One region of the Micromonospora sp. NPDC047620 genome, then DNA from elsewhere that is predicted to be linked to it. Evidence: riboswitches for the same ligand, from Rfam matches in the RefSeq annotation. Region 1 holds a riboswitch; each other region holds the start of a gene.
What was found. Region 1 has a riboswitch for S-adenosylmethionine ahead of ACGF5C_RS12080 (ABC transporter substrate-binding protein). Riboswitches for the same ligand answer to the same signal wherever they lie in the genome.

Region 1 (3,237 bases):
ACGCTCTAGCGGCAACGGCGCCACCAGCGCACCCCCACACCGGGGCCCCGGCTGAACTCCAGTCGGGGCCCCGACATCCGTTGCCGACCCGCACCCACCGTGGCGGCCGTCGCCGGCGCCGGGGGCTCGCCCTTCCGGTCGAGGTCCTCGTCGCCCGGCCCAGCGGGTCCGGACGGGACCTGGCCGCCGCGCGGGCCGGCCTTCCTACGATGACCGTCCACGCCTCGGACACCGCCGGGAGGACCTCATGCCGGAGCGTTTCGCCGACCTGTCCACGCCGCTGATCGCCGACGCCTGCGTACGGCTGGGCGTGCCGCCGCGCACGGCGCCGGCCGGGATCCGGGCGGTCGTCCCCAGCCACCGCCTCGCCGGGCGGGTGCTGCCGGTGCGCCACCACGGCAGCGTCGACGTGTTCCTGGAGGCGTACGCGGGCGCGACCCCTGGGGACGTGCTGGTGATCGACAACGGCGGCCGGACGGACGAGGCGTGCGTCGGCGGCCTGGCGGTGCTGGAGGGGCCGAGGCCGGCGTCGCCGGCGTCGTGGTGTGGGGCAGCACCTGCGGCGCGTGGGCGGCGCGATCGAGGAGTGACCGCCCGGGACCGAGCCCGCCGGTTCGGCCCCGGGTGCGGCGGGGATTCGCCACGGGGCTCGGCGTCGGGGTCGGCCTCGGTTCGCCGCTAGGTCGGCCTCGCGTCCGCTCGCGCCGGGCGGCGCCACGTGAGGGTGGTCATAGCGGCTGGACGCGCCACCACGGGAGGCTGCTAGCCTCGTCGGCAGGTCATGAGCGCCAGCGTCAAGCCCCGGCTCGCTGGCCGGCAACCCTCGTCCGCGCAGGGGTGCCCCGGGTGAAGACCAGGCACCGGAGCAGCTTCGGTGCAAGCGTGGCCTGGTTCCCAGGTCAGCAACGACCGAGGAGAGCCATGTCCTTCCGCATCTGCGTACCGGCGGTCCCCGCCGCGGCCCCGACGCCGCCGCCGTTGACCCGGCGCCGCCACGTCGACATGATGCGGGTCTGCAGCGCCTCGTGTCGCCCCGGCGACCCGCGCTAGCCACGCACCAGACCCCTTCCCAGGACCACCCCAGCGGTACGCCCACCGGGCATACCGCCGGCGACGCACGCCCGTGCCCGCCGTCGGAGACCCCTTTCGGAGACACCTGTGCGATTCCTTCCCGCCCTCACCCGCGCCGCCGCCCTCGGCGTCGCCGCCGTCCTCGCCGCCACCGCCCTGACCGCCTGCGGCGACGACGCGTCCGAGGCGACCGACAACCCGTACAACCTGCTCCAGCCGGGTGTGCTGCGCACCGGCACGCTCACCGACGCCCCGCCGAACGTCTACCTCAAGGACGGCAAGTTCACCGGCTTCGACAACGACCTGCTCACCGCGGTCGCCGCGAAGGTCGGCCTGAAGGTCGAGTTCGTCGGGACGGACTTCTCCGCGCTGCTCTCGCAGGTCAACAACCGCAAGTTCGACGTCGGCAGCTCCTCGATCACCATCACCGAGGCCCGCAAGAAGACCGTCGACTTCGGCAACGGCTACGATTTCGGCCACTTCGGGCTCGACGTGCCGGCCAATTCGTCGATCACCGGTTTCGACCAGCTCGCCGGCAAGCGGGTCGTGGTCGTGCAGGGCACCGTCCAGGACGACTACGCCACCGGCGAGGGCCTCGACCCGGTCCGGGTGCCCGACTACAACGGCGCGATCAACCAGCTCAAGGCCGGCACCGCCGACGCCTGGATCGCCCCCGCCGAGATCGGCGACAAGTCGGCCGCCGACAGCAACGGCAAGATCAAGGTGGCGGGGAAGCTGCTCAGCCCGGCCCCGACGGCGTACGCGTTCGCCAAGGGCAACGACAAGCTGCGCGAGGCGCTGAACAAGGGCCTCGACGAGGTGATCGCCGACGGCACGTGGAGCCGCCTGCAGGCCCAGTACTACCCGGGCCGCCCGATCCCCGCCGACTTCAAGCCGGGCAGCGGCACCGTCCCGGTGCCGTCGGCCTCGGCCGCCTCCTGACACGTACGGACGACGAGCGAGCGGGACGGTAGGAGAACACGATGGATCCGTTGAGCACCCTGTGGGAGACCTTCTTCGACTGGGACTCCATGCGCGAGGCGCTGCCCGAGATGCTGACGGTCGGGCTGCCCAACACGCTGATCCTCGCGATCTCCGCCGCCCTGCTCGGCTCGGTGCTGGGCATGGGGCTGGCCGTCGCCGGCATCTCGCGTACCCGATGGTTGCGCTGGCCGGCGCGGGTCTACACCGACGTGTTCCGCGGCCTGCCGGCTGCGGCGACCATCCTGCTCATCGGCGTCGGTCTGGCGCCGCTGGGCATGGAGGTGTGGGGCCCCAACCCGTATCCCCTGGGCATCCTGGCGCTGTCGCTGATCGCGGCGGCCTACATCGGCGAGATCTTCCGCTCCGGCATCCAGTCGGTGGAGGCTGCCCAGCTGGAGGGGGCCCGGGCGCTGGGCCTGTCCTGGGGCGAGGCGATGCGCCTGGTGATCGTGCCGCAGGGCATCCGCCGGGTGCTGCCGGCCTGGGTGAACCAGCTGATCGCGCTGATCAAGGACTCCAGCCTGGTCTACTTCCTCGGCCTGCTGGCCAGCCAGCGGGAGCTGTTCCGGATCGGGCAGGACTACGCGGCGAACACCGGCAACCAGTCGGCGCTGCTGCTGGCCGGCCTGTTCTACCTGGCGCTGACCGTGCCGCTGACCCACGTCGTGAACTGGATCGACCGGCGGCTGCGGCACGGCCGGCAGGCCGCCGCGCCCGCCGACGCCGACGACGACCTCGACCTGGCGCTGCCGGGCGCGGCGGGAGGAAACCAGCGATGAGCATCGACACGACGACCTCGGTGAGCCTGAGCGTCCGCGACGTGCACCTGGCCTTCGGGTCGCACCGGGTGCTGCGCGGCGTGGACCTGGACGTCGCGCGGGGCGCGACGGCCTGCGTGATCGGCCCGTCCGGCTCGGGCAAGTCCACGCTTCTGCGCGCCATCAACCGGCTCATCGAGCCCGACCGGGGCGACGTGCTGCTCGACGGGCGCAGCGTGCTGGGCGACGACCCGGACGCCCTGCGGCAGCGGGTCGGCATGGTCTTCCAGCAGTTCAATCTCTTCCCGCACATGAGCGTGCTGCGCAACATCACCCTCGCGCTGCGCCGGATCAGGAAGCTTGGTGAGGACGAGGCGGTGGCGGTCGCCCGCGACCACCTGGAGCTGGTGGGGCTCGCGGCCAA
Region 2 (3,237 bases), on a different contig from region 1:
TTGGCCCACACCCGGGCCGCGTGCCGTCGCCCCAGGCTGCTCAGCGCCGCCACCTCCGGCGGGGTCAGCCAGCCGGCCCGGACGTAGTCCGGCAGGGTGCGCTCGGTGAGCCGCCCCTCCCAGGCCCGCAGCCACACGGCCAGCCCGACCATGCCGAAGAAGATCGGCACCATCACGCCGATGAAGCCGTACAGCATGATCAGCGCCTCACCGGTGGCCTGGGTGAGCGTGGGCAGCAGGTTCCACAGGCCGTGCAGCATCATCGCCAGCAGCAGGCCGGCGATCGGGGCGAGCACCCGGACGCGTCGGTCGGCGGTGCGGGCGGCGATGCCCAGCCCGACCCCGGTCATCGAGGTGAACAGCGGGTGGGCGAAGCCGAAGAGCAGGATCCGGACGATGAAGATCGCGATGACCTGCTGCGTGCCGGTCGCCGGGCCGTACCGCTCGACGCCGGTGGCGTAGCCGTAGCCGCCCAGGTAGAGGATGTTCTCCACCATGGCGAACCCGATCGCGGAGAGCCCGCAGTAGACCAGGGCGTCGGTGATCCCGGAAATCTCCCGTCGGCGGAAGATCAGCAGCAGGATCGGCCCGAGCGCCTTGGTGAGCTCCTCGATGAACGGCGCGACCAGCACCGCCGTCAGCGCGGTCGGCAGCCCCCAGTCGTCGAAGAGCCCGGACGAGAACTCGTTGACGGTCAGCGAGGCGGCGGTCGAGACGAACGCGCCCCAGGCGAAGCAGAAGATCAGGTATTTCAGCGGTTCCGGTTCGTACCGGTCGAGCCAGAGGAAACAGCCCACCAGCACCGGAACCGGGAGGATCGCCGCGACCAGGCCGATCAGCAGCGCCTGCACGCCGAGGCTCTCGCCGAGCGTGAAGACCATGAACACCGCGCAGGCGGCGATCAGCAGGACGACCCCGGCCAGCACCAGGGCCCGCCGCCAGCCCAGCCGGCGCAGCGGCATCCGGGGAGCGGCCGCGCCCGACGGCGGGACGGCGGGCACGGTCGGCGACGGCGGCAGGGGTGCGCCGGGCGGGGTGTCGGCCATGCGGTCAGCGTAGTCACCCCCGGCCGGCTGGACCGGGCGCATCCGCGCGCTATGCTGCCGGCAGGTCACGAGCGCCAGCGTCAAGCCCCGGCTTGCTGGCCGGCAACCCTCGTCGAGGTTCGCGGTGGGGTGCCCCGGGTGATGACCGGGCCCGGCCCGATCCGCGTGCCGGGCAAGCGCGGACCCCGCCCGGTGTGCCCACCCGGGGTCCCCGGACCCGGAGGTCGGCCGATGACCGTCACCCTCGTACCCCCGCCCGCGCCGCACCCGACGCGGACCGCGCCGCCGCCCGCGGCCGCCGGGCCGCTCGACGTGCTCGGCGTGCCGGGCCAGGTCAACCTGGACTACGCGGCCACCGCGCCGTGCGCGCGGGCCGCCGCCGACGCGGTGGCCGAGCTGCTCCCCTGGTACGCCAGCGTGCATCGCGGCGCGGGGGCGCTGTCCCGGCGCTGCACCCTCGCCTACGAGCGCGCCCGGCAGACCGTCGGCGACTTCTTCGGCGCCCGCGCCGGCGACCACGTGCTCTTCACCCGCAACACCACGGACGCGCTGAACCTGCTGGCCCGGGTGCTGCCCGCCGGCACCACGGTGGTGACCTTCGGCGGGGAGCACCACGCGAACCTGCTGCCCTGGCCGCGCGGATCGGTCCGGCTGCCGGTGCCGCGGGAGCCGGCCGAGGCGGTCCGGGCGCTGAACGCCGCCCTCGCCGAGCTGCGCAGGCCGGGCACGGGGGGCAGCCCCGGCGCCGACCGCCGCCCGCCCGTGCTCGTCGCGGTGACCGGGGCGAGCAACGTGACCGGCGAGCGCTGGCCCGTGGCGGAGCTGGCCCGGGTGGCCCGGCGGCACGGGGCCCGGATCGCCGTGGACGCCGCGCAGCTCGCCCCGCACGCGCCGGTGGACGTCGCCACCCTCGACGTCGACTACCTCGCGGTCTCCGGCCACAAGCTGTACGCGCCGTTCGGCGCGGGGGTGCTCGTCGGGCGGGCGGACTGGCTGGACGCCGCGCCGCCGTACCTGGCCGGCGGGGGCGCCACCGGTCACGTCGGCGCGGCCACCCACGACGTACGCTGGGCGACCGGACCGGCCCGGCACGAGGCGGGCACGCCGAATCTGCTCGGCGCGGTCGCCCTCGCGGCGGTCTGCGGCGCCCTGGCCGGGGCCGACCGGGCGGCGCTGCACGACGCCGAGCAGGCCCTGCTGGCCCGGCTGCGCCACGGCCTGGCGGCCCTGCCGCACGTGGTGGAGCTGCGCACCTTCGGGCCGGACGCGGCGCGGGTGGGCATCGTGTCGTTCGTGGTGGCCGGCCGGGACTCGGCGGACGTGGCGGCGGACCTGGCCGGCAACCACGACATCGGGGTGCGCGACGGCCTCTTCTGCGCCCACCCGCTGGCCCGGCGACTGCTCGCCGAGGCGGCGGCGCGCAGCGGCCGGCGGGACCTGCCGCCGACCGCCCTGCGGGCGAGCGTCGGCTTGGGCAGCACGGCGGAACACGTGGACCGGCTGCTCGCCGCCCTCGCCGCGGCGGCCTGAACGACCGCCGCCGCACGGCTGACCCGCGCGCCGGCGGGTCAGCCGACCGGCGGGGCGGTGGGCGGCTTCGGGGCGGTGGCCGGCTCGGCCTGGCCGCTCGGGGTGTCCTGGTCGCCGAAGGACTCCCGGACCAGGCGGTTCGCCTCCTCCTGGCTGATCCCGGAGGCCACCAGCAGGTCGCTGGCCGTGGTGCGCACCTGCGCGATCACCACGCTGCCGGAGAAGCCCACCCCCTCGGCGTACGCCCGGCCGGCCTCGCTGACCGCGCGCAGCGCCCGCTCCCGTGCCTTCTCCGGCTCCTCGCCGACGGCGAACTCGTGCTTGAGCAGGCGTACCGACTCGGCGAGGTGGGCCGCCGCGTCCGGCATCGGCTCCGGCACGGGCTCCTCGTCCTCGATCAGGGTGACCGCGCGTCGGATCAGCGTGCCGGCGTTGCGCATCGCCCGGTCGATCGGGTCGGCGGCGTCGGCGTAGTGGGTGAGTTCGTCCCGCCGGTGCCACCGGGCCGGTGAGAGGACGGCGGTTTCCTTCGCCCCCTCGATCGCCTCGGTGAAGGTGGACAGCTCCTCCTGGTTGTTACGCAGCCGGTCCAGTGCTTGTTGGGCCCTGTCCCGGTCCCGTTGGCGGAGGGCGTCGGCGGTGTCGTCGAGTTGCGCGGCGA
Region 3 (3,237 bases), on a different contig from region 1:
CGACTACGACCGGGACCTGCCCGAGGCCTTCACCGTGCTGCTCGACCGGCCGCTGACCGAAGGCGAACAGGCCACCCTCACCGCCCTGAACGGCGACGCGTCAGAGGTGTGGGAGTTCATGAAGCCGCTCGGCGGCCGGGTGGTCGAGCACGCGTCCTATGTGGCGCCGCTCGAGGACGGCAACGAGAACCGCGGCGATGCCCAGACGTTCGACCTGAACCTGAACAGCGATCGCGCCGCCGGACTCACGATCAACAACATGACCGCCGTCAAGGACTCGTGCCGCGTACCCACGGCGAAGACCGTCGTCACCGTTCCCCCGGCGGGTGCGGAGTCCCGGCAGGGCCTGCTGTGGGACCTGACCGGTGGGCCGACGGACAAGCCGCACGGCCCGTACGTCCTGGACGAGGGCGAGCCGCAGGAGGGTCAGCTGTACTTCCGCCGCAACGTCGTCGAGCTGGGCAACGGCCAGTCGAACATGGCCTTCCGTATCCAGCCGGAGGTGTCCACCCACACCTGCGAGTGGCACATCGTCGCCTCCTACACCGACACGACCGGTTCCCACGAGCAGCGCATCCCGAGCGGCACCGGCACGCTCACCACCGAGGCCATCCCCTCGCAGCCCGTCCAGTACTTCGAGCGCGTCCCGACCTCGGGGTGGGGCTGCCTGGGCGAGGTGAGTCAGCAGGGTTGCCCGGCCACCGGATCCGTACGGCTACCGAGGCCACCGGCCCACCGACCGGTCCCAGGCTGAGCTGGCGCATGCTCGTCACGGCCGGAGCCCGCGCCGGCAGATCGGCCGGCGCGGGCCTGGGCTCGGTACGACCACCGGCGGGACCAGCGGGAACGGGGCCTGCGCTTGCGGGTGGGGGAGTCGGGGGAGTCCGGCGCGGTGCCGGAGTCGGCGGTGTCCCCGTCGTCGGCAACCCGGGCGTCGGTGGGTCGCCCGGGCGGCGCCGACGTCGTCCCGCTTCGCGCCGGTGCCGGCGGGCCGGTCGGCGGACCGGTCCCGCTTCTTCCGGTTGCCCGTGGAGCAGGCGGTGGTCACCGCCAGCAGGCAGGCCATGGAGAGCGCCACCACCGGGACGAGCTTGCGACGCATTCGCCCGTTCCTTTCCGTCGATGTGCCTGCACCGTAACGGGAGCGCGTCAGGGGCACACCATCGCTTCATGGGAGCGTCGCCCCTGCGGCTCGGCGGCGACTGCGGGATCGCTCACATCGTGGGACCTGCCGTCGATCCGGGCGGCGTCGGTGCTTAAACTCGCAGGCACAACTGCATACCTCATCCAGAGGGGCTGAGGGATACGGCCCGACGACGCCCCGGCAACCACCCCGCGCGCTCACCGCAGAGCGACCGGCGGGGCAGGTGCCAATTCCGTCCCCGCCGCAGAGTGCGATGCGGGGAAAGATGAGAGGACCCTCGACATGACGTCGACGTTCGCCGTCCCCGGCATCGACACCACCGCCAGCCCCGCCCGCGCCCTGGTCTGCCGCGCCTGTTCGGCCCGCTACCCGCTCGCCGCCCAGCACGCCTGCTACGAGTGTTTCGGCCCGCTCGAGGTCGACTACGACGCCGCCGCGCTGGCGACGGTCACCCGGGAGCAGATCGAGGCCGGCCCGCAGAACATCTGGCGGTACGCCGCGCTGCTGCCCGCCGGCCAGGACCCGGCGACCAGGGTCACCCTCGACCCGGGCTTCACCCCGCTGGTCGCCGCCCCGCACCTCGCGGCCGAGCTGGGCATCACCGCCCCGCTCTGGGTCAAGGACGACAGCGGCAACCCGACCCACTCGTTCAAGGACCGGGTGGTCTCGGTCGCGTTGACCGCCGCCCGGGCGCTCGGCTTCAGCCGCTACGCCTGCGCCTCCACCGGCAACCTGGCCAACTCGGTCGCCGCGCACGCCGCCCGGGCCGGGGCGCCGTCGGTGGTCTTCATCCCCGGCGACCTGGAGCAGGGCAAGGTCGTCACGACCGCCGTCTACGGTGGTGAGCTGGTCGCCGTCGACGGCTCGTACGACGACGTGAACCGGCTCTGCGGCGAGCTGGTGGAGACGGACGAGTTCGAGGACACCGCGTTCGTCAACGTCAACGTCCGCCCCTACTACGCCGAGGGGTCGAAGACGCTCGGCTACGAGGTCGCCGAGCAGCTCGGCTGGCGGATCCCGGCCCAGGTGGTCATCCCGATGGCCTCCGGGGAGCTGCTCACCAAGATCGACAAGGCGTTCGCCGAGCTGGTCGAGATCGGGCTGGTCGAGGCGCCGGCCGGCGGGTGGAAGGTCTTCGGCGCCCAGTCGGCCGGCTGCAACCCGATCGCCGCCGCCCTGCACGCCGAGACCGACACGATCACCCCGGTCAAGCCGACGGGCATCGCCAAGTCGCTGAACATCGGCGACCCGGCCGCCGGCCTCTACGCGTTGGAGGCGGTGCGCCGCACCGGGGGCTGGATGGAGTACGTCGACGACGACGAGATCCGCGCCGGCATCCGGCTGCTGGCCCGCACCACCGGCGTGTTCGCCGAGACCGCCGGCGGGGTGACGGTGGCGGTGCTGCGCAAGCTGGTCGAGTCCGGCCGGCTCGACCCGACCGCGGAGACCGTCGTCTTCAACACCGGCGAGGGGCTCAAGACCCTCGACGCGATCGCCGCCCAGGCCGGTCCCACCCACCGCATCAGGCCCTCGCTGCGCGCCGCCCGCGACGCCGGCCTCCTCGGCTGAGGTCCGAGGCCGGCGACCGCTCGCGGCTCAGCCGCCGGCCCGGCCCGCCCCGGCACCGGTCGCGCGCCTCGCCCCGACGCCGGCCACCCGGTCCGGCCTGTCACCGGCCGGCGTGGCCACGCCGTGCAGGCGGCGCGCGACCGTCGCCGCGACCTGACGGAAGGCGAGCACGGCTGCCCGGCGGTCGTGCCGCCGGGCAGCCGCGACGAAGGGCACCGGGGCGACCTCGGACAGCTCCACGAAGCGCAGCTCCGCGAGGGGCGAGAGCCCGCGTGCCGTGCGGGGACCAACGGCCACCACCGACGGGTCCTGGAGGATCACGTACGCCATCTCCGCCGGCGAGGTGACCGTCACCCCGCGCTGCTGCGGCGGGCAGCCGTCGCGGTAGTCGTTGAGCAGCCAGTAGTCGCGGATCGTTGGCACGTCCTCGATCCGGGGCATGGCCAGCGTGAGCACGTCCGCCAGCGACACCGCCGCCCCGGCGTCGGCCAGGGGATGCCGGGCGCTCAGCGCGAGGACGCGGG

Region 2: it holds a riboswitch for S-adenosylmethionine, as region 1 does, so the genes downstream of both, ACGF5C_RS17970 (aminotransferase class V-fold PLP-dependent enzyme) here and ACGF5C_RS12080 (ABC transporter substrate-binding protein) in region 1, are expected to answer to the same signal.
Region 3: it holds a riboswitch for S-adenosylmethionine, as region 1 does, so the genes downstream of both, thrC (threonine synthase) here and ACGF5C_RS12080 (ABC transporter substrate-binding protein) in region 1, are expected to answer to the same signal.

The regions. Positions count from the first base shown of each region.
Region 1 is NZ_JBIDDG010000008.1:155,829-159,065, reverse strand. It holds gene ACGF5C_RS12090 (proprotein convertase P-domain-containing protein) at 1-9, shown strand, start outside; gene ACGF5C_RS12085 (hypothetical protein) at 248-682, shown strand; SAM riboswitch class IV at 778-889, shown strand; gene ACGF5C_RS12080 (ABC transporter substrate-binding protein) at 1,159-2,013, shown strand; gene ACGF5C_RS12075 (amino acid ABC transporter permease) at 2,055-2,834, shown strand; gene ACGF5C_RS12070 (amino acid ABC transporter ATP-binding protein) at 2,837-3,237, shown strand, end outside.
Region 2 is NZ_JBIDDG010000013.1:106,931-110,167, reverse strand. It holds gene ACGF5C_RS17975 (PrsW family intramembrane metalloprotease) at 1-1,046, opposite strand, end outside; SAM riboswitch class IV at 1,110-1,231, shown strand; gene ACGF5C_RS17970 (aminotransferase class V-fold PLP-dependent enzyme) at 1,278-2,576, shown strand; gene ACGF5C_RS17965 (aromatic acid exporter family protein) at 2,615-3,237, opposite strand, start outside.
Region 3 is NZ_JBIDDG010000013.1:86,226-89,462, forward strand. It holds gene ACGF5C_RS17875 (hypothetical protein) at 1-754, shown strand, start outside; gene ACGF5C_RS17880 (hypothetical protein) at 770-1,102, opposite strand; SAM riboswitch class I at 1,281-1,416, shown strand; gene thrC (threonine synthase) at 1,427-2,713, shown strand; gene ACGF5C_RS17890 (LysR family transcriptional regulator) at 2,741-3,237, opposite strand, start outside.